DNA from 4 places in the Bacillus sp. 11B20 genome. Region 1 is predicted to be linked to each of the others. Evidence: riboswitches for the same ligand, from Rfam matches in the RefSeq annotation. Region 1 holds a riboswitch; each other region holds the start of a gene.
What was found. Region 1 has a riboswitch for S-adenosylmethionine ahead of mtnK (S-methyl-5-thioribose kinase). Riboswitches for the same ligand answer to the same signal wherever they lie in the genome.
Positions count from the first base shown of each region.

Region 2: another riboswitch for S-adenosylmethionine. It lies ahead of ACN6NB_RS05670 (methionine biosynthesis PLP-dependent protein); the one in region 1 lies ahead of mtnK (S-methyl-5-thioribose kinase).
Region 3: another riboswitch for S-adenosylmethionine. It lies ahead of ACN6NB_RS15095 (methionine ABC transporter ATP-binding protein); the one in region 1 lies ahead of mtnK (S-methyl-5-thioribose kinase).
Region 4: another riboswitch for S-adenosylmethionine. It lies ahead of ACN6NB_RS05225 (bifunctional homocysteine S-methyltransferase/methylenetetrahydrofolate reductase); the one in region 1 lies ahead of mtnK (S-methyl-5-thioribose kinase).

Region 1 covers NZ_JBLZWZ010000007.1:400,853-406,161, forward strand. Annotated here, with positions in the region: gene ACN6NB_RS06295 (PAS domain-containing sensor histidine kinase) at 1-748, shown strand, start outside; gene ACN6NB_RS06300 (methylated-DNA--[protein]-cysteine S-methyltransferase) at 750-1,241, shown strand; gene ACN6NB_RS06305 (hypothetical protein) at 1,331-1,468, shown strand; gene mtnA (S-methyl-5-thioribose-1-phosphate isomerase) at 1,493-2,554, opposite strand; gene mtnK (S-methyl-5-thioribose kinase) at 2,561-3,754, opposite strand; SAM riboswitch class I at 3,835-3,992, opposite strand; gene ACN6NB_RS06320 (pyridoxal phosphate-dependent aminotransferase) at 4,157-5,309, shown strand, end outside.
Region 2 covers NZ_JBLZWZ010000007.1:282,893-288,201, reverse strand. Annotated here, with positions in the region: gene metC (cystathionine beta-lyase) at 1-281, opposite strand, end outside; gene ACN6NB_RS05670 (methionine biosynthesis PLP-dependent protein) at 278-1,396, opposite strand; SAM riboswitch class I at 1,475-1,596, opposite strand; gene ACN6NB_RS05665 (alpha/beta hydrolase) at 1,818-2,558, shown strand; gene ACN6NB_RS05660 (YjcG family protein) at 2,611-3,126, shown strand; gene ACN6NB_RS05655 (GNAT family N-acetyltransferase) at 3,133-3,567, shown strand; gene ACN6NB_RS05650 (hypothetical protein) at 3,650-3,907, opposite strand; gene ACN6NB_RS05645 (UvrD-helicase domain-containing protein) at 4,034-5,309, shown strand, end outside.
Region 3 covers NZ_JBLZWZ010000009.1:179,436-184,744, reverse strand. Annotated here, with positions in the region: gene ACN6NB_RS15130 (acyl-CoA dehydrogenase family protein) at 1-48, shown strand, start outside; gene ACN6NB_RS15125 (arsenate reductase family protein) at 160-516, shown strand; gene gcvH (glycine cleavage system protein GcvH) at 583-966, shown strand; gene ACN6NB_RS15115 (YusG family protein) at 1,011-1,247, shown strand; gene ACN6NB_RS15110 (toprim domain-containing protein) at 1,379-1,723, shown strand; gene ACN6NB_RS15105 (thioredoxin family protein) at 1,737-2,039, shown strand; gene ACN6NB_RS15100 (SCP2 sterol-binding domain-containing protein) at 2,160-2,501, shown strand; SAM riboswitch class I at 2,604-2,712, shown strand; gene ACN6NB_RS15095 (methionine ABC transporter ATP-binding protein) at 2,867-3,892, shown strand; gene ACN6NB_RS15090 (methionine ABC transporter permease) at 3,885-4,553, shown strand; gene metQ (methionine ABC transporter substrate-binding lipoprotein MetQ) at 4,568-5,309, shown strand, end outside.
Region 4 covers NZ_JBLZWZ010000007.1:204,382-209,690, reverse strand. Annotated here, with positions in the region: gene ACN6NB_RS05235 (CvfB family protein) at 1-677, opposite strand, end outside; gene ACN6NB_RS05230 (YajQ family cyclic di-GMP-binding protein) at 915-1,406, shown strand; SAM riboswitch class I at 1,488-1,606, shown strand; gene ACN6NB_RS05225 (bifunctional homocysteine S-methyltransferase/methylenetetrahydrofolate reductase) at 1,685-3,526, shown strand; gene metH (methionine synthase) at 3,510-5,309, shown strand, end outside.

The sequences.
Region 1 (5,309 bases):
TAATATGAATTTGGCCATCTTTAGAGATGTGACAGAGCGGAAGGAATTAGAAGAGCGGGTGAGAAAATCAGATACCCTTCATGTGGTCGGAGAGCTTGCTGCTGGAATTGCTCATGAAATTAGAAACCCGATGACAGCATTAAAAGGCTTCATTCAGCTATTAAAAGGAAATATTGAAGGGGAGTATTCGCTCTATTTTAATGTCATCACATCAGAGCTGAAAAGAATAGAATCCATCATCACTGAATTTTTGATTTTAGCGAAACCGCAAGCCATTGTATATGAAGAAAAAAATGTGGTGCAAATTGTGAAAGACACGATGGATCTTCTGCACGCACAGGCGAATCTTGGCAATGTTCAAATGCATCTCAATGTGCTGGATGAGATTCCACTCATTTATTGTGAACAAAACCAATTAAAGCAAGTCTTTATTAACATTTTAAAAAATGCAATTGAAGTCATGCCGCGCAAAGGAAATGTCTATGTGAGCATTCAGCGAAAGGGCGAGGAGCATATTGTCATTTCCTTGCGTGATGAAGGCTGCGGAATGGCGGAGGATAAGCTAAAGCGTCTAGGTGAGCCTTTTTATACAACGAAAGAAAGAGGAACTGGACTTGGGTTAATGGTTAGTTATAAAATTATTGAAGAGCATCAAGGAACCATTGAGGTAGAAAGTGAGGAAGGCGTAGGAACCGTCTTCCATCTCACGCTGCCACTAAGGCAGCAGAAACAAGAAGGAGAGCAGTAACGTGTATTATACCGTCTATCACGCACCCATTGGGGCATTATACATACTAGAAAAGGACGATGCCATCATCGAGGTGATGTTTGATGATGAGCCGTTTTTAGCAAAAAAGCAGGCAGTGAATTTAAAGCAAGCAGATACGCCTGTCTTACAAGAAGCGAAAAAGCAGCTGGATGAATATTTCAAGGGAGAGCGTCAAGTATTCGATCTCCCGCTCAAGCAAACAGGTTCTCCGTTCCAAGAGCAGGTGTGGGGAGCATTGTCGGCCATTCCATATGGTGAATCAAAAAGCTATGCAGACATTGCAGAGGCGATAGGCAATCCCAAGGCTGTAAGAGCCATCGGACAAGCTAACAGACGAAATGCATTACCTATTTTTATTCCGTGTCACAGGGTGATTGGAAAAGACCGGTCTCTGACGGGCTATGCAGGATCGAAGACAGACATGAAAGCGGTCCTCCTTGAATTAGAAGGCATCCCATTTGTTCAAAAATAAATCGATTGACCTGTTCCGAATTTTTCCTGAGCAACATATCCTTTTATTAAGCTAAAAAAGTTGGTTGAGGGAAAAAGGAGGGCGCTGGCATGTTTTGGGGCAAAAAAGGTAAAGTGTATGCAGTTACGTCACTATGTGTCAAAATGAACGTTTTGACGGAAGAACAGAAAGAAGAAATCTTAACAAAAACGAATCAAGAAACAAAAAAGCGCGGTGCTCTTAAATGACAAGAACACGGCGCTTTTTTGCGATCATTGGGAGATGCTTTCGGCGAAAAGAGCATCAATCTCTTCTGCATAGTTCGATGTGATAATTCCCTTTTCTGTAATGATGCCTGAAATGAGATGATGAGGAGTGACATCAAAGGCGGGATTGAATACTTGAACATCGGGCGGTGCAATGGGGACACCGTTTAATTCCTTTACTTCCAGCGGGTCGCGCTCTTCAATTGGGATATCTGACCCGTCATGGGTGGATACATCAAAAGTGGAAAGCGGTGCTGCTACAAAAAACGGAATGTGAAAATGCTTGGCTAGAACGGCAAGACCTAACGTTCCAATCTTATTCGCTGTATCTCCATTACGAGCGATACGGTCAGCTCCAACAATGACAGCAGAAATTTGCTTTTCTTTCATCGTATGGGCGGCCATGTTATCTGTAATGAGTGTCACATCCACGCCGCCTTGCATGAGCTCCCATGTTGTCAGACGAGCGCCTTGAAGAACAGGGCGTGTTTCACATGCATAAATGTGAAGGTCAAGATTTTTCTTTTTGGCTAAATAAAAGGGAGCAAGGGCTGTTCCGTACCGGCTCGTTGCAATGGAGCCTGCATTACAAATGGTCATGATACGGTCACCTGATTTAAAGAGCTGAAGTGCATTTTGACCGATTTGTCTGCATATTTCTTCATCTTCAATTTGAATTTGAATGGCTTCATGGACAAGATCTGTTTTAGCTGCATTTACTGATGCTGCACGCTGAATGCGCTGCAGCAGCCGGTCTAATGCCCAGGCGAGGTTCACAGCAGTTGGACGAGCACTGTTTAAATATTCTTTGATTCGAATCACTTCTTGTTTAAAAACATCGATTTCTTCTGTCTCAATGGCTTGCGCACTAAGTGCCAGTCCAAATGCTGCTGTAATGCCAATCGCAGGGGCTCCGCGTACTTTTAATGTCACAATTGCATCATACACATCTTCTTTCGTATATAAATGCTCAAAGACGGTTTCGGTCGGTAATTTTTGCTGATTTAAAATGTGAATACGGTTTTCTTCCCATTCGACAGAACGGGGGACTTCAAATTCTTTTGACAAAACCCGTCACTCCTTTACAGATGGCTGGAATAATGCGACGAGGTCAGACGCTGTTTCCACTGCATGATATTGTTTGATAAATGTTTTTCCAAGTGTCAGTGCTGCTTTTTTCTGTTGAATCCGTCTAGTTGGTGATGGAATCGCATCAAGATCAGCGGCATGAGCAAGGCCAATTGTTCGGCGGACAAGCTCACAGCCGGCAAAGCCTGTCGCTTCTTTTAAAATCCGGTCAAACGTTGTTTCTAAAAAGCTGTCCGATACACTAAATGCTTCAATGCTGTCCTCTTTCCAAGCTTTTGTGAACACTTCTTTGAATGTTGCCCATACATTGACGACATGGTCAAAAAGGTGCTGCTGCTCGTGTTCATTCTCGCGAGATAAAGCATTCAGGAACAGATTGGCGATAAAGTGGCCGATATCGAATCCAAAGGGACCGTAAAACGCGAATTCTGGATCAATGATTTTCGTTTCAGTCTCATTTGCAAAAATACTGCCTGTATGAAGATCTCCATGAACCAATGTTTCAGCTGATGTCAGGAAGATACGCTTCAATTCTGCTGCTTTGGCCTGCACTTCAAGATCTGCCCAAAGCGCTTCTGCTGATTCTCTTAATTCTTCTTCGAAGTCATTTGTTTCACTATCAAAGAAAGGGTCTGTGAAGACAAGTTTTTCTGTGATATCACACAGGTCAGGGTTCGTAAATTGCTTCACAAATTGTTTTTTGATTTTAGGATTTGTCGCAAAGTCAGATGTGTAAAAAAGTGTTTTTCCTAAAAATTCTCCAACATGATCAGATAAATGCGGATATTGTTTTCCGGCAATTAGCCCTTTTCTGACGATTTCTAAGTGTGAGAGATCCTCCATGGCTGTCACTGCAAGAGCTGTATCCGAGTAATAGACCGCTGGTACGAGATGCGGAGCATATTCTGACTGTTTGATCAGGGCAGCACTTTCAATTCTTGCCCGGTCTAATGTAAGAGGCCAGCTCTCACCAACCACCTTTGCATAAGGCAGCGCCTGCTTGATGATCAATCCTTTTTCTTGTTTGTGATCATAAATATGAAAGACGTAATTTAAATTCCCGTCGCCGATTTCAGTACAAGTCAAATGACTGCTTTCTTGGATTAAGCCAAGTCTAATTGCGAGTGCAACTGCCGAGCTTTCTGTTAGTTCTTCATATGATGCCGTAAGTGTAACCAATTGCTTCCCCTCCAAATCATATAAAAAAGCCTCTTTCTCCTGAGAGAAAGAGGCTTGATGGTGTGTATGCTCAAAGCCTCTCTTATCTCTCAGCACATACGTCTGATGGAATTAGCACCGTGCCCTATAAGACAATTGTCTTGGCGCGTTACTTGCTGCGCCCCACTTCACAGTGGTATTAACGGTCGGTTGCTGTTGGGGTCAAAAGGCCAAATCCCTCGCCCAACTCTCGATAAGAGAAATCAATATGTAATTGTTTCGTGTCTGTTTGCATTTCTTAATTCAAGATATTATCAGAGCTGCGCTTTACATGTCAATCTTTTTTCAAAATTGCTTTACAATTCATAAAACAATCCATTACAGTGATTGTATTGTTACGTAACTTGAATAGAAGGTGAAGAAATGGAATTCCAGCAATCAGATGTGTTGAAACAATTACCGAAACAATTTTTTGCGTCCCTTGTCCAAAAGGTGCAGAAAAAAGTGCAGGAAGGGGCAGATATCATTAATTTGGGGCAGGGAAATCCTGATCAGCCAACTCCTCCGCACATTGTAAAAGCCATGCAGGAAGCGGTAGCAAAACCTGAAAATCATCAATACTCCTCATTCCGTGGAACAGCGAAATTAAAAAAGGCCGCTGCCGCTTTTTATGAAAGAGAATATGGCGTTACGCTTGATCCAAAGACGGAAATTGCGATTTTATTTGGCGGGAAAGCAGGGCTTGTTGAGCTGCCTCAATGCCTGCTGAATCCGGGTGATACGCTTCTCGTCCCTGACCCAGGTTATCCTGATTATTGGTCAGGTGCTGTACTTGCTGGAGCTCATATGGTGACCATGCCACTTCTTGAAAAAAATGATTTTTTACCTGACTACGATTTGCTGCCTGAGGATGATAAGAAAAAGGCGAAATTAATGTACTTAAATTACCCCAACAATCCGACGGGGGCTACGGCAAGCCGTTCATTTTTTGAAGAAACCGTGACATTTGCGAAAGATCACAAGCTTTGTGTTGTTCATGATTTTGCATATGGCGGCATTGGATTTGATGGAGAAAAGCCGATCAGCTTTCTGCAAGTAGATGGAGCGAAAGAGACGGGAATAGAAATTTACACATTGTCTAAAACGTACAATATGGCAGGGTGGAGAGTAGGATTTGCAGCAGGTAATCCGTCTGTTATTGAAGCGATTGAGCTTTATCAGGATCATTTGTTTGTCTCGTTGTTTAAAGCCACGCAGGATGCAGCAGCGGAAGCCCTATTAAGCGATCAAACGTGCGTACGGGTGCAAAATGACCGATATGAGAAAAGACGGAATGTGTGGATAGCTGCCTGCAAAGAAATTGGCTGGGAAGTCAGTGCTCCAAAGGGATCATTTTTTGCTTGGTTAAAGGTGCCAGAAGGATATACATCTGAAGCCTTTTCTGATTTATTATTAGAAAAAGCGCATGTTGTTGTAGCGCCAGGTAATGGCTTTGGTGCTCACGGTGAAGGGTACGTGAGAGTAGGGCTTCTAACAAGCGAGGAGCGGTTACAAGAAGCTGCTCAGCGCATCGCTG
Region 2 (5,309 bases), 120 kb from region 1:
TCTCCCTTTGATAATAGAAGAAAAGCGGTTGAAATAGCAGCCATGCCTGATGCAAAGGCAAGCCCTCTCGTTCCTCCTTCCAGCGCCGCAATCGTATCCTCTAATGCTTGACGTGTAGGAGTTCCCGATCTCGAGTAGTCATATTGGCCAAATTCATCGAAGCTGCTTTGATGAAAGGTGGATGCATGCTGAATCGGTACACTGACTGCACCTGTTGAACGGTCTGTTTTAAACGCATTATGAACGAGTTGTGTTTCGAGTGTCCAATCATGTGTGGTCATTTGGCGTGTACCTCCTCTTTTACTTGTGATAGTGCCTGTTTCAGGTCTGCTTTCAGGTCATCTACATGCTCGATGCCAACAGAGAAACGGAGCAGCTTGTTACATACACCGTTTGCAATGCGAATTTCTTCTGGGATATCCATGTGCGTTTGCGTTGCAGGATACGTAATGAAGCTTTCGACTCCGCCAAGGCTTTCAGCAAAACAAATCGTTTTTAGCTGCTTTAAAAATGGATTGACCCAGTCCTCTTTAGCTACTCGAAATGACAGCATGCCTCCCTTTCCTGGATAAAGCACATCTTGAATTTCTGGCTGTTTCTTTAAAAACTCAGCCAGCTCCTTCGCATTTGCCTCGTGCTGGCGCATTCTAAGAGCCAGTGTTTTCATTCCTCTCATTAAAAGCCATGAGTCAAATGGTGATAGAACCGCTCCAATCGCGTTTTGATGCTGGAACATGTCTTCAGACAGCTGCTCTCCTTTTGTCACGACAAGCCCTGCAAGAACATCATTATGTCCGCCTAAATATTTGGTTGCGCTATGAATGACAATGTCCGCTCCAAGCGTAATCGGCTTTTGCAAGACTGGTGTGTAAAAAGTATTATCGACAATCACCAAAGCGCCATGTTCTTTTGCAATCTTCGCTATTTTTTGAATATCTGCTTCCTGCATCAGTGGATTTGTCGGTGTTTCAATAAAGACCGCTTTTGTGTTTGGCGTGATTTTAGAGCGTAAACAGTCTTCATCTGCAAAATCATCATAAAGAAAACGTAAGCCGTACTTTTTCCATTCGTTTTCAAACAAACGGTATGTACCGCCATATAGGTCTGATGAGACGATGAGTTCATCTCCGCTTTCAAATAGAGCCATGATCGTTTGAATCGCAGCCATTCCCGAACTGAAGGCAAAACCGGCCGTCCCTTCTTCGAGTGAAGCAATTGCATCCTCTACGAGCTGTCTTGTTGGGTTTTTCGTTCGAATATAATCAAATCCTGTAGATTCCCCTATACCTCTATGTCTGTATGCTGTCGAAAGGTAAACGGGAGGACTGACAGTGCCAGTCACCTCTTCGCTACGGTTTCCAATCTGCGCTAATTTCGTTTCCACATGTTCTGTCATTTGACACCATCCTAAGTAAAAATCTGATTTCAAAACAGAAAACCCCTTCTTCATAAGAAGAAGGGGTTTAATCGCTTCCTCTTATCTTCCAAGCAAAAAAGCTGCTTGCTGGATTTAGCACCTTGGTACATCACATGTAGTGATGCATACCGGTTGCTGAGGTTTCAAAGGGCCAGTCCCTCCACCTCTCACGATAAGAATGTGTTGTCTGTCTGTTCTAATTCTTAATACTGTAACCCATTAAATCTCATTTTTCAAGGGGAAATGTCATGATTAATTAAAATTTTCTGTATTTTATAACAGAATCGATGTTATACGGTTTGATTGCATGTTAGCATATAGGAACAACGCTGTTTTTCGTGTTACAATGAATGGAAACGTTTCACTTTATGATGAATTTGGTTAGCTGGAGGAATGGATTATGGTGAAGAAAACAGGAATCATTCAAGAAGAAACCTTACAGTCAAAAGAACTTGGGGCGGACATGACCATTTTGATCTATTTGCCAGTCAATTACTCCCCCCTTTATACATATCATGTCATCATTGCCCAGGATGGTCATGATTATTTCCGCCTAGGCAAAATAGGCAGACAGGCAGAAGAATTGATGCAGAACAAAGAAATGGAACGCTCGATTATCATTGGTGTCCCTTATGAAAATGTTACGGAAAGACGGAACACGTATCATCCAGACGGCACAAAGTTTGAAGCGTATAAACGCTTTTTAGCCAATGAACTGGTTCCTTATATTGATGAACACTATCCAACCTATCAAATTGGATCAGGACGTACGTTTATTGGTGATTCACTTGGTGCGACGATTTCCCTCATGACAGCCATTGATTATCCTTCTTTATTTGGCGGGCTGATTTTGCAGTCCCCTTACGTTGACGAGTCGGTTCTAGAAGCCGTCAAACAGTCGACAGCCCTTTCTCATTATGCGATTATCCATCAAATTGGGCTGGAGGAAACCGCTGTGAAAACAACAGATGGCCAGGTGCTTGATTTTGTTCAGCCGAATGATGATTTAAAGGCCCTTCTTGAACAATCTGGAGCGGATTATTTATTTGAGACATTCGAAGGGGATCATAAATGGACGTTTTGGCAGCCGCTCATTGCGCCTTCGTTAAAAAGAATGCTCCCATATTCGTTAATCAACTGAATTTTGTTATAATAAACAATAATAAATACTTTCTTATTCAGGAGGGAACATGATGAAATACGGAGTTGTTATATTTCCATCAAAAAAATTGCAAGATATTGCGAACTCTTACCGGAAGCGTTATGATCCGAACTATGCACTCATACCGCCTCATTTAACATTAAGAACACCTTTTGAATTAACGGATCTAGAAGCGGCTGAGGTCGTCTCAACGTTAAGAGATTATGCAAAAAATGCTTCTCCTATTACGTTACGTATTAAAAAATTCAGTTCATTCGCTCCTGTAAACAACGTCATTTATATGAAAGTAGAACCGAACGAGGACATCATGGCGCTCAATGAAAGATTGTACGCAGAGCCACTGGCTGGTACACCTGAATATGCCTTTGTTCCGCATGTCACAGTGGCTCAAAAACTATCAGATGATGAGCATTCAGACGTACTTGGCACATTAAAGCTGAGAAAGATTGACCATGAAGAAACAGTGGATCGCTTCCACCTTTTATATCAATTAGAAAACGGATCTTGGACCGTCTATGAAACATTTATTTTAGGAGAAGAGGGTTAAAGACATTTGAAAACAGTCATCGCAACAGAACAAACACAACGAGAAGATGCATATTACGTTCGAAAAGAAGTATTCGTCAAAGAACAAGAAGTTCCAGTAGAGATCGAAATAGATGAACTAGAGGACAAAGCCACCCATTTTGTCATTTACAATGATGACAAAAAGCCTCAGGCGGCCGCTAGACTGCGGATCATTGAGGGATCAAAGGCAAAGCTAGAAAGAATTTGTGTGTTAAAAGAGGCGCGCTCCTTCGGCCTTGGCCTCAAGCTATTAGAGGCGCTAGAAACAGAAGCAATTGCTAATGGAGCAAAAGAAGCGGTGATGCATGCCCAAGTCCATGCGCTTCCTTTCTACGAAAAGAAAGGCTACAAAGCGGTTTCTGAACCGTTTGAAGAAGCTGGAATCACCCATGTCAAAATGACAAAAACACTGTCTGTTTGACCAAAAGAAAAGCCAGAGCATTCAAAATGCCCTGGCTTTTTCTTTTTCATTATCGTTCGCCAATGGAAGAAAGCGCAATCATTTATATATACGTATTGATATGAACGCCTTTTCCTTCCTCCATAAACATATCTCGTACAAAGCGTTCCCGCTTTTTTTGCTGTACTTTCGTTTCCGCTTCTGTCACTAAGTCCTCTTTTTTCTCCAGCTCTCTGTAAATCTTGTCATGAAAGGTGCGAGTAACCTTTGTTACTTTCGCGTAGTCTTCTTTATCCTGAGGAGCTGGACGATTGATATATTGAAAATACAGATCCGGCTGAATCGGGGCTATATATCCCATCAAGAACGCCTCCTTTGCTTCTCTCTTACTCTACTATTCCCTAATTATGACTGTTTGAAACACGCCTCATTTGATATGATTAGATGTGTTTCATTTTAAGATTGATTGACTATTGGAGGACTAGCTTTGAAATGCGCACGACGACATGATCGAACGATCTCATTACATACGTATTCGAGAGAACATTATCAATTCCTCCATGACGAGGGAAAAAAAGGACAATTATTCTGCCCATATTGCGGACAACCGGTCTTTTTTAGATTAAATATACATGATGAACCTGCCTTTATTCATAAGCACATGTCTCAGCAAGAGATTTGTGAACAAGCTGAAGAACAAGCAGATCATAATCAAACGGCTGAACAGGAGGAAAAGGCTTCCTATAAAGAACTTGGCGGCTTCCGTTTTCCAACCGGCAAACAGATCATCTCGCAAACTAGCGAATCATATGACTGGCAGGAACCAAAGTCGATTCAATTTAGCGACGCCTTACATTTAGAAGAAAATGAACAAGTTCATACGATCGACCTCTTCCCGCATATCACCTTTAGCACACCGCAGCTTCAAGCTGTCACACATTTAGATGGTCCGATGCTTGTGCTGGCTGGTGCCGGCAGCGGGAAAACAAGAGTCCTGACGGCTAGAGCGGCTTATCTCATGTCCCATCATCATATTCCTGCTCACCATATTTTACTCGTAACTTTTACTACAAAAGCGAGCAGTGAGATGAAAGAAAGACTGCGCAAGCAATACCAGCTTCATCCTTCACAAGCCAGCCAAGTGGTGACAGGCACCTTCCACAGTCTTTTTTATAAAATGCTGCTTCACGATGACGCAAATAAATGGAACGGCCAGCATCTGATCAAGTTTGACTGGCAAAAGGAGCAATACATTCGAAAAGCCATAATGAATGAAGGACTTGATGAGAAAGACTACCCTACTGATCAAGTGCTGCAATCCATCGGCTATTGGAAAAATGCCTTTTTACCAGGTGAACTTCCTGATTTGAAGGATGAAAAGGAAAAACACATGTGGACGATCTATCAATCATATGAACAGCAAAAACGAGATCATCAGCAATTTGACTTTGATGATATGGCGATTGCCTGCTTACATATGCTGACAGAACAGCCTAAACTGTTAAAACGGTATCAAGAACGATTCCAGTATATTTTAGTGGATGAATTTCAGGATATTAATCCAGTGCAATATCGCTTGATTCAACTTTTAGCCGGAGAATCAGAGCAGTTATTTTGTGTAGGGGACGATGATCAAGCCATTTACGCATTTAGGGGTAGCAATCCTGCTTTCATCCTTGAATTCAAACAGGATTATCCTTCGGCTCAGATCGTCCATTTACATGCGAATTACCGCTCTCATCATACAATTGTCGCAAGTGCAG
Region 3 (5,309 bases), on a different contig from region 1:
CGTGAAGTGGCAAAACGAATCTTTGAAGCAGAGAAATATATCGTATAAGGATGGCTTAAAAGGTGCGGATATCACTCCGCACCTTTTTGTAAGCATACATTTAGGTTTTTAAAATATTTTGTGATAAAATGTTGTCACAATTTGCAGGAGGTGAAAATGGTGGCTTTAGATTTTTACGAATACCCATCTTGCGGTACATGCCGAAAAGCAAAAAAGTGGCTTGAAGCACACAATAAAGACATCAACAGCATACATATCGTCGAAGAGACGCCTGATAAAGAAACATTAAAAGCCCTTTACGAAAAAAGCGGTTTAGAGCTGAAGAAATTCTTTAATACAAGCGGACAAAAATACCGGGAGCTGCAGCTGAAAGATCAACTTCCTGCAATGTCAGAGGACGAGCAGCTAGAATTACTCGCGTCTAACGGAATGCTGATCAAGCGCCCGATTACAACAGACGGTAAACGAGTAACAGTTGGATTTAACGAAGATACATTTAAAAGCGTCTGGAAATGATGTAACTTTCATTCAGATTGTGGTATCTTCAATATAGATTGTAAGAAAAGACTGGAGGGGTATTGAATGAGCACACCAAAAGATTTACGTTATTCAGAAGAACATGAATGGGTCAAAGTAGAAGGAGATAAGGTGCGTATCGGTATTACGCATTTTGCTCAATCTGAGCTTGGCGATATCGTGTTCGTTGAGCTTCCTGAAGTAGGAGACAAAATCACAGCGGACGAGCCTTTCGGAAGTGTAGAATCAGTGAAAACAGTTTCTGAACTTTATGCACCGATCAATGGCACAATCGTCGAAGTGAACGATGAGCTGGATGACAGCCCAGAATTCGTCAACGACTCTCCATATGAAAAAGCATGGATGATCGTTGTAGAACCAGCTGATGCATCTGAAATCGAGAACTTAATGACTGCTGAGCAATATGAAGAAATGACAAAAGAAGACTAATTCATGTGAAATTGGACACTCTACCTTTATGGGGGGTGTCCAATTTGTCTTTTCAAAAAGAACAGGTGGATATAACAGAGCATGTCACTGGACGATTCAAAGAAAGCGGCATGGTGCTTTATCATCAAAATGAAGAGATTGGCACAATGATTAGTGAAAACCAATATGAGCTGAAATCGGGATATTCCTATGATCAAAATCGTTTTTATCGTCTAACGGATACATTGACCGATGGGACAGAAAAATATGTAGACTGTGACGATGAAAATGGGTGGTGCTAATCACAGAGGAGACTGCAGTGAACAAAAACTGCAGTCTTTTTGATGACGAGGCGCCCAATCTTTACAACCTGAATGAAAGATTGTAATCTAAGGAAGAAGTGAATCAACGTCAAAAGGGCCGGGTGATCGTGATGAATGTCGAGATAGAAAAGGTCATCATTGTAGAAGGTAAAACAGACAAACAAAAGCTGAAAGAAGTCATAAGTGAACCTGTTACCATCATTTGCACCAATGGCACGATCAGTACATCGAAGCTGGACCAGCTTGTGGACGATTTAGTGGGGAAAGACGTTTACATATTAGCAGACAGTGACGATGCAGGCGACAAACTGCGGAAGCAATTTCGAAAAGAATTCCCTGAAGCACTTCATCTTTTTGTCGACAGAACGTACCGCGAAGTGGCCGCTTCACCGTCAGCCCACATTGCATCTATCCTATTAGCTGCAAACATTGATGTTCATTCGAAATATTTATGAGGGTGGACGTATTATGAAAGAGATTGAAGAACACGAATTCAAAGAGATAGAGGACGATTTATTTCTTTTATACTTATATACACCGTTTTGCGGAACATGCCAGCTGGCAAAGAAAATGCTGGCAGTCGTAGACGCCATGCAGCCGGATGTACCATTTTACGAAAACAATTTAAACTATTCACCAGGCTTTGCAAAAGCATTTGAGATCGAGAGTGTTCCTTGCTTTCTACTGTTTAAAAAAGGAGAATTGGTGCAAAAAGGCTATGCCTTTCACTCAGTTCCATATCTTCATGAAATGATTGAAACCGCTAAATAAAGCGGTTTTTTGTCATATTTCAAGAAATTCATTTGAAAATTTGTCGAGTTATTTATAAAGGACAAGAAGATGTTTGTAGAGAAATGTTATGTATAACCAAATGACAGGGAGGTTATACATGTGGAAAATGTGAAAGCCCATGGTAACACAGGGCAGCGTTTATTATTAAAACCGCTGCTCTCATCATCATCCTTGAAGATTACATTTGAGGCGGAAACTGACTCTTGTACATTGATTGTGGATGAACGTGGTGAAGTGAAGAAACTACCTGCAATTGAGTTATCGGATCTCATCTTTTATGGTGAGAGGAAAGAGATTCTACAATTATTAGATGGAGATATGTCCTTACAGCAGTTAATCAGCAGAGGACAAGTCAAAGTCAAAGGGTCATTCCGTGCGCTCCTTAGACTAGAGGCAGTGCTTTGGCTGACGAACGGTTTTTTTCGAAAAATGATAACGTAGTTGTTTACTTGGAAATTAGCGATTTACAGCGTTGACATATCTCAGATAGCATGATATTCTACGTTAGTAAAAACATGAACATCACATAAAACAACATATTTTCTCTTATTAAGAGAGGTGGAGGGACGTGCCCTATGAAACCCGGCAACCGTCAGCATAGCTGAAATTGGTGCCAATTCACTCAAAGCCGCAGCGCTTTGAAAGATGAGAGAAAGGCGTAATTGACATAAAAGGCCTTTCTGCTTGCGTTGCAGTTAGGTCTTTTTTACTGACCTGACGTCAGGCTAGAGTCATGACAGAAAGAAGAATAAATAACGTATGTGATGGAAACCTATAGATTCAGCAAGAAAGCAGGTGATCAGACTGTGATTCATTTACAGAATGTATCAAAAACGTATCATTCAAAAAGCGGAAATGTTGATGCCGTGAAAGACGTCAACTTGGATATTGATAAAGGTGAAATATTCGGAATTATCGGGTATAGCGGTGCAGGAAAAAGCTCGCTTATTCGCCTATTAAACGGTCTGGAGCTGCCAACAGAAGGAATTGTTGAAGTGGCAGGCAACCGGATCAATGAAGTATCGAATGCGAAACTTCGGAAAGCAAGACAAGAAATCAGCATGATCTTCCAGCACTTTAATTTACTTTGGTCAAGAACGGTGAGACAAAACATTATGTTCCCGCTTGAGATCGCAGGTGTACCGACATCGAAACGGAGAGAGCGTGCGAATGAACTGATTAAATTGGTCGGTTTAGAAGGAAAAGAAAATGCGTATCCGTCTCAGCTTAGCGGCGGGCAAAAACAGCGTGTCGGCATTGCGAGAGCATTAGCGAATGATCCAAAGGTTCTTCTATGTGACGAAGCGACATCTGCGCTAGATCCGCAAACGACCGATTCAATCCTTGAGCTTTTGGCCGATATTAATAAACGACTAGGGCTCACGATTGTGCTCATTACACACGAAATGCACGTCATTCGCAAAATTTGTCATCGCGTCGCAGTCATGGAAAATGGACGTATTGTTGAAGAAGGCGAAGTATTACGCGTCTTCAGACAGCCAAAGGAAGAAATGACGAAGCGATTTGTGAAACAGCTTGCGGAACCAGAGGAAGCGAAAGAAACAATCGAGCACGTCCTAGAGCGAGTAAAAGAAGGTCAGGTCGTACGGTTGTCCTTTATCGGTGATTCTGCCGAGCAGCCACTGATCACAGAAATCATTCGATCGTTTCATGTTGATGTGAACATCCTTCAAGGGAAGATTTCTCAAACGCAGGAAGGCGCGTTTGGAACACTCTTTATCCACATTAATGGAGAAGAGACTGAGGTAGAAAAAGCCATCGCCTATATCCAAAGCAAACAGGTTGAAATCGAGGTGATGACACATGTTTGAGAAATGGTTTCCGAACGTTGATTTAGACGTCATCTGGAGTGCAACAGGTGAAACGGTGTATATGACACTGATTTCATTGGCATTTGCCTTTGCCATTGGTATTATCCTTGGACTATTACTCTTTCTAACGAGTAAAGGCGGTCTTTGGGAAAATAAACCGATTAATGCTGTCATCGGCGCTGTCGTCAACATTTTCAGATCGATTCCTTTTATCATTTTAATTATTCTTTTACTAGGGTTCACGAAATTCTTAATGCATACGATTCTTGGTCCTAATGCAGCACTCCCTGCCCTTGTCATAGGGTCAGCTCCATTCTATGCACGTCTTGTCGAAATTGCACTGCGTGAGGTAGACAAAGGAGTCATTGAAGCAGCACGATCAATGGGAGCAAAAACGTCGACAATCATTTTCAAAGTATTACTGCCAGAATCATTGCCAGCCCTTATTTCAGGTATTACCGTAACAGCGATTGCTCTAATTGGCTCTACTGCGATTGCAGGTGCAATTGGAGCAGGCGGACTTGGTGACCTCGCCTATGTGGAAGGGTACCAATCTGGTAATACAGATGTCACACTTGTAGCCACTGTGTTTATTCTGATCATCGTCTTTATTATTCAAATAATCGGTGATTTGATTACAAATAAAATTGATAAACGTTAAGGGAGGATTTATTCATGAAGAAATTGATTCTAAGTGCACTATTTCTAGCATTTGCAGGTATTTTAGCTGCGTGCGGTTCATCTAATAACGCAAGTGAAAGCAAAACCATTACGGTTGCCGCTTCAAAAACGCCGCATGCCGAAATTCTTGAAGAAGCAAAACCACTTCTAAAAGAAAAAGGCTACGATTTAAAAGTGAAAGTACTTAGCGATTATAAAATGTACAACAAAGCGTTAGCTGAAAAAGAAGTGGATGCGAACTTTTTCCAACATATCCCTTACTTAAACGAAGAAAATAAATCAAACAAAGATTATAACCTAGTGAGTGCTGGTGCGGTTCACCTTGAGCCTTTCGGTATCTACTCTAAGAAATACAAATCAGTAAAAGATATTCCAAACGGCGGAACAATCATCATGACAAACAACGTAGCTGAACAAGGTCGTATGCTTGCCCTTCTGCAAAATGCTGGTGTCATCAAGCTTGATCCAAAGGTTGATACAATCAACGCAACAGTAAAGAACATTAAAGAAAACCCAAAGAACCTAAAATTCAAAAAAATCGCGCCTGAATTAACTGCGAAAGCTTATGAAAACAGTGAAGGCGATGCTGTATTTATCAACGTCAACTATGCGATCCAAAATAAATTGAATCCGAAAAAAGATTCAATCGAACTTGAGCAAACAAAGAACAACCCATATGCAAACATCGTTGCGGTTCGCAAAGGTGACGAAAAATCAGATAAGATCAAGGCATTAA
Region 4 (5,309 bases), 200 kb from region 1:
AAAATTTCTTCTGCATCGACAGATAATGCATCCTGTTTTCTAGGAAGCAGAGAAACGTTCACGGTTCCATCCTCTTTCACTGCAATAACGCGTCCCGTAACGGTCGATCCTAGTCTTGGCTCTTCTTTTCGTTCCGTGCGGTGAATAAACCCTCGCACACCTGTATCTGTCAGCATAAAAGAACCTGTCGCAATTAAACGATAGATTGTTCCAGTGATTTCTTTGTTCATTAAGGTTTCTGGTGCCTCAGTAAACAATTCACTGATCACGTCTTCTGTGGCTGGTTTTGCGAACATTCTGCCGTAACTTGTGACTTTCAGCATACAGTAGAGTTTGTCTCCTTTTTTCGGCCATGCTTCCTCAAATGGCGGGAGGTGTTCTGTTGCAACAAGTGCATCCTTTGATAGTCCAACATCGACAAATGCACCCATGTCTTCTACCACGTCTACAACTTGTACCCAGCCATATGTATGTGCGTTAATTGTAGGGATTTTCATTGTGGCAGCGAGTCTTTCTTCATGATCTACATATAAATAGACCTCTACTTCATCTCGGTCATCAAGATCCTCTGTCATTTCACTGCGGTGCAGGAGAACCGAATCTTCACCATCTGTCAAAAAGTAGCCGTATTCCATTTCGTTCTCTATTTGCAAGGTCAGTTGCTCACCTGGTCTCATGTTCTCTTCCTTCCTATCTGCCCATAAAAGAGCGTTCGTTCATCTTTTGATTCACTTTATTCTACTATACTTCTCCCCGCATGAACATCTCTAGTTCTGTTAGCTAAAGTGGACAAACTGGTCACGATTTATACCGCAGCCGGCTGAACTCTTTGCCTCATCTCTTCGATAAAGTTTCTTCTTCGCCTATTGGCATGATAAAATAGACGCAATATCAATACTTGGAGGTCATGTGTGATGGCAAAAGAAAGCTCATTTGACATTGTATCGAAAGTCGAACTGCCTGAGGTGCAAAACGCTGTTCAAGCAGCGCTGAAAGAAATTAAAAACCGTTATGATTTTAAAGGAAGTAAAAGTGACATTTCTCTCGAAAAAGAAGAACTTGTTCTCATTTCTGATGATGACTTCAAGCTTGAGCAGCTAAAAGATGTACTTGTGACAAAGCTTATCAAACGAAATGTGCCAACTAAAAACATCGATTACGGAAAAACCGAGCATGCTCTTGGCGGTACAGTACGCCAGCGTGCGAAGCTGATCAGCGGGATTGATCAAGACAACGCTAAAAAGATCAACGCACTCATCAAGCAGTCTGGCATCAAAGTGAAATCACAATTTCAGGATGACCAAGTGCGTGTGACAGGGAAAAATAAAGATGATTTACAAGAGGTTATTTCTCTTATGCGTAAGGCTGATTTGCCGATCGATGTCCAATTTATAAATTTTCGATAAATTTCAAATTTTCCATTGATTATTTTTGCATTTTTCGTTACAGTTGATGGAAGTTCAATTCATTGACATGTTCATATTGCTTTCTTATCAAGAGAGGCAGAGGGACTGGCCCTGTGAAGCCTCAGCAACCGGTGTAGTAGAAATCTATTTTCTATGACCAAGGTGCTAAATCCAGCAAGCAACTGCTTGGAAGATAAGGAGAAGAATTACGATACAGCCAAAAAGTCTTCTTCTTATCAGAAGGCTTTTTTTGTTACATAGAAATAAGGAGGAATACAATGGGCCTATTACAAGACTTACAAAATCGCGTACTGATAGCTGACGGAGCGATGGGAACACTTTTATACTCTTACGGCATTGACCGCTGTTTTGAAGAATTAAATTTATCGAAAGAGGATGAAGTGAAACGCGTGCACGAAGCTTATGTGCAGGCAGGCGCTGACATCATCCAAACGAACACATACGGTGCGAATTATATTAAACTATCCCGCTACGGCTTAGAGGAAGAAATGAAACGCATCAATACAAAAGCGGTACAAATTGCAAAAGCAGCCGCTGGCTCTGCTTATGTTCTCGGAACAATTGGCGGCATTCGAACGTTTAACAAAAATGCCTACTCTATAGAAGAAATCAAACGAAGTTTTAGAGAGCAGCTGTACATCCTATTAAATGAAGAGCCTGACGGATTATTGCTTGAAACGTATTATGACATAGAAGAAGCGAAGGCTGTTCTCCAAATTGCTCGCAAAGAAACGACTCTTCCGATTGTCATGAATGTCTCTATGCATGAACAAGGCGTTTTGCAGGATGGTACCCCGCTGAAGGATGGTTTATCTGAGTTATCATCTCTTGGTGCAGATGTCGTCGGCATCAACTGCAGGCTGGGCCCTTATCACATGATTCAGGCACTCGAAGGCGTTCCACTTTTAGAAAATTCGCATTTATCTGTCTATCCTAACAGTAGTCTCCCCTCTCTTGAAGAAGGCAGACTCGTCTATGATACTGATAACGATTATTTCCGAAAAAGTGCACTTGAATTTAGAAATCAGGGCGCACGCATTATCGGAGGCTGCTGTGGAACAACACCTCAACATATTAGCACAATGGCTGAAGCGGTCAAAGATTTAGCACCGATTACTGAAAAAGAAGTGAAGGTGTTAAAAGAAGAAATCATTTCCATCCAAGATCAGCGCACTGAACCAGGTCTTGATGAGCTGGCTGTGAAAAAACGATCGATTATCGTAGAGCTCGATCCACCGAAGAAGCTGAACTTCGAAAAATTTCTCGTTGCTGCAAATGAATTAAAGAATGCTGGCATTGATGCGTTAACGTTAGCCGATAATTCTCTTGCGACTCCGCGCATTAGCAATGTCGCTTGCGGCGCATTATTAAAGCAGCAGCTTGATATGCGTTCTCTTGTTCATATCACATGCCGCGACCGTAATTTGATTGGGCTACAATCCCATTTAATGGGGCTCGACACCCTTGGATTAACCGATATTTTAGCGATCACAGGCGATCCATCTAAAATTGGAGACTTCCCAGGTGCAACATCTGTCTATGATTTAACCTCCTTTGATTTGATTCGTCTCATCAAACAATTTAATGAAGGCCTTTCTTTCTCAGGAAAGCCTCTTGGCAAAAAGACCAATTTTTCAGTGGCTGGCGCGTTTAACCCAAATGTGCGTCATATAGATAAAGCGGTCAAACGTCTTGAGAAAAAAATCGAATACGGCGCTGATTATTTTATTTCACAGCCTGTTTATTCTGAAGAACAGCTTGTGAAAATTCATGAGGAAAGCCGCCACTTGGATAAACCAATTTACATCGGCATTATGCCGTTAACAAGCAGCCGAAATGCAGAGTTTATTCATCACGAAATTCCCGGCATCAAATTATCTGATTCTATTCGTGACATTATGGCTAAGGCTGGCGAGGATAAAGAAAAGCAGCGAGCAGAAGGTTTAGCGATTGCCCGCTCTTTATTAGATACAGCCTGCGAATTGTTTAATGGCATTTATTTAATTACTCCTTTCCTTCGATCAGATTTAACAGCAGAACTGACCACCTACATCCATCAGAAAGAAAAGGAGTCTAACATCCATGTCAACTATCACTGAACAGCTCAAAAAACGCATCCTCGTCCTTGATGGTGCAATGGGCACAATGATTCAAAACGCCAACCTGACAGCAGAGGAATTTGGCGGAGAAGAGTATGAGGGCTGTAACGAGTATTTGAATGTGACAGCCCCTCACATCATCCGTGCGATCCATAGGGAGTACCTCGAAGCAAGTGCCGATCTCATTGAAACAAATACGTTCGGCGCGACAAAGCTCGTTCTTGATGAATATGGGCTTGGCCACCTTGCCTATGAACTCAATGTTCGAGCTGCACAGCTGGCAAAGGCTGAAGCAGACCGTTTCTCCACACCGGATAAGCCACGTTTTGTTGTAGGCGCAATGGGCCCAACAACGAAAACATTATCTGTAACAGGCGGTACAACCTTCAGTGAGCTCGTCAGAAACTATGAAGAACAGGCCCGCGCTCTAATTGACGGAAAGTGTGATGCCCTTCTTTTAGAAACAAGCCAAGACATGCTGAATGTAAAAGCTGGTTTCAAAGGAATTCAGGAAGCCTTTCAGCAGACGGGCATTCAATTACCACTCATGGTATCAGGAACGATTGAACCAATGGGCACCACCCTTGCTGGTCAGGATATCGAAGCCTTTTATATCTCTCTTGAGCATATGAAACCCATCAGTGTGGGCCTGAACTGTGCGACTGGTCCAGAATTTATGACAGACCACATCCGCACGCTCTCCTCCATCGCAAAGTCAGCGGTGAGCTGCTATCCGAATGCTGGTCTCCCAGATGAAGAAGGCCAATATCATGAATCCCCTGCTTCTCTTGCTAAAAAAATCGCTGCCTTTGCTAAGGAAGGCTGGTTAAATATTGTCGGCGGCTGTTGCGGAACGACACCTGCACATATTCAAGCATTGTCAGATGAAGTACGCACGATTCAGCCGCGTCATATCACTCGCGAATCACCGCAGCATACCGTATCAGGAATTGAGCCCCTTATTTATGAGGATTCAATGCGTCCTCTTTTTGTAGGCGAACGGACCAATGTCATTGGTTCTCGCAAATTCAAACGGCTCATTGCGGAACAAAAGTTTGAAGAAGCAGCAGAAATTGCTCGTGCTCAGGTGAAAAATGGCGCTCACGTCGTTGATGTGTGTCTCGCCGATCCAGACCGTGATGAGGCAGCAGACATGGAAGGCTTTTTACAAGAAGCGATGAAAAAGGTGAAAGCTCCTTTTGTCATTGATTCAACGGATAAACACGTGATTGAAAAGGCACTCACCTATTCTCAAGGGAAAGCCATCATCAATTCTATTAATCTTGAGGATGGCGTGGAACGTTTTGAAGAGATTCTACCTCTTGTGAAGCTATATGGCGGTGCACTTGTTGTTGGCACAATTGATGAAATAGGAATGGCTGTGACAGCAGAACGAAAGCTTGAAATTGCTATACGTTCGCATGATTTGTTAACGAAGAAATATGGAATTCCTGCAAGTGACATTATTTTTGATCCGCTTGTCTTTCCTGTAGGCACTGGAGACGAGCAATATATTGGCGCCGCTGAAGAAACGATCAAAGGCATTAAAATGATCAAGGAAACCCTGCCCGAGTGCCTCACCATTTTAGGCATCAGCAATGTATCTTTCGGACTTCCGCCTGTTGGCAGAGAAATCTTAAATGCCGTCTATTTGTATCACTGCGTGCAAGCAGGACTTGACTATGCCATCGTGAATACGGAAAAGCTTGAGCGCTTCGCATCCATTCCAAAGGAAGAAATCAAACTAGCTGAAACCTTGCTTTATGAAACAAATGACCAAACA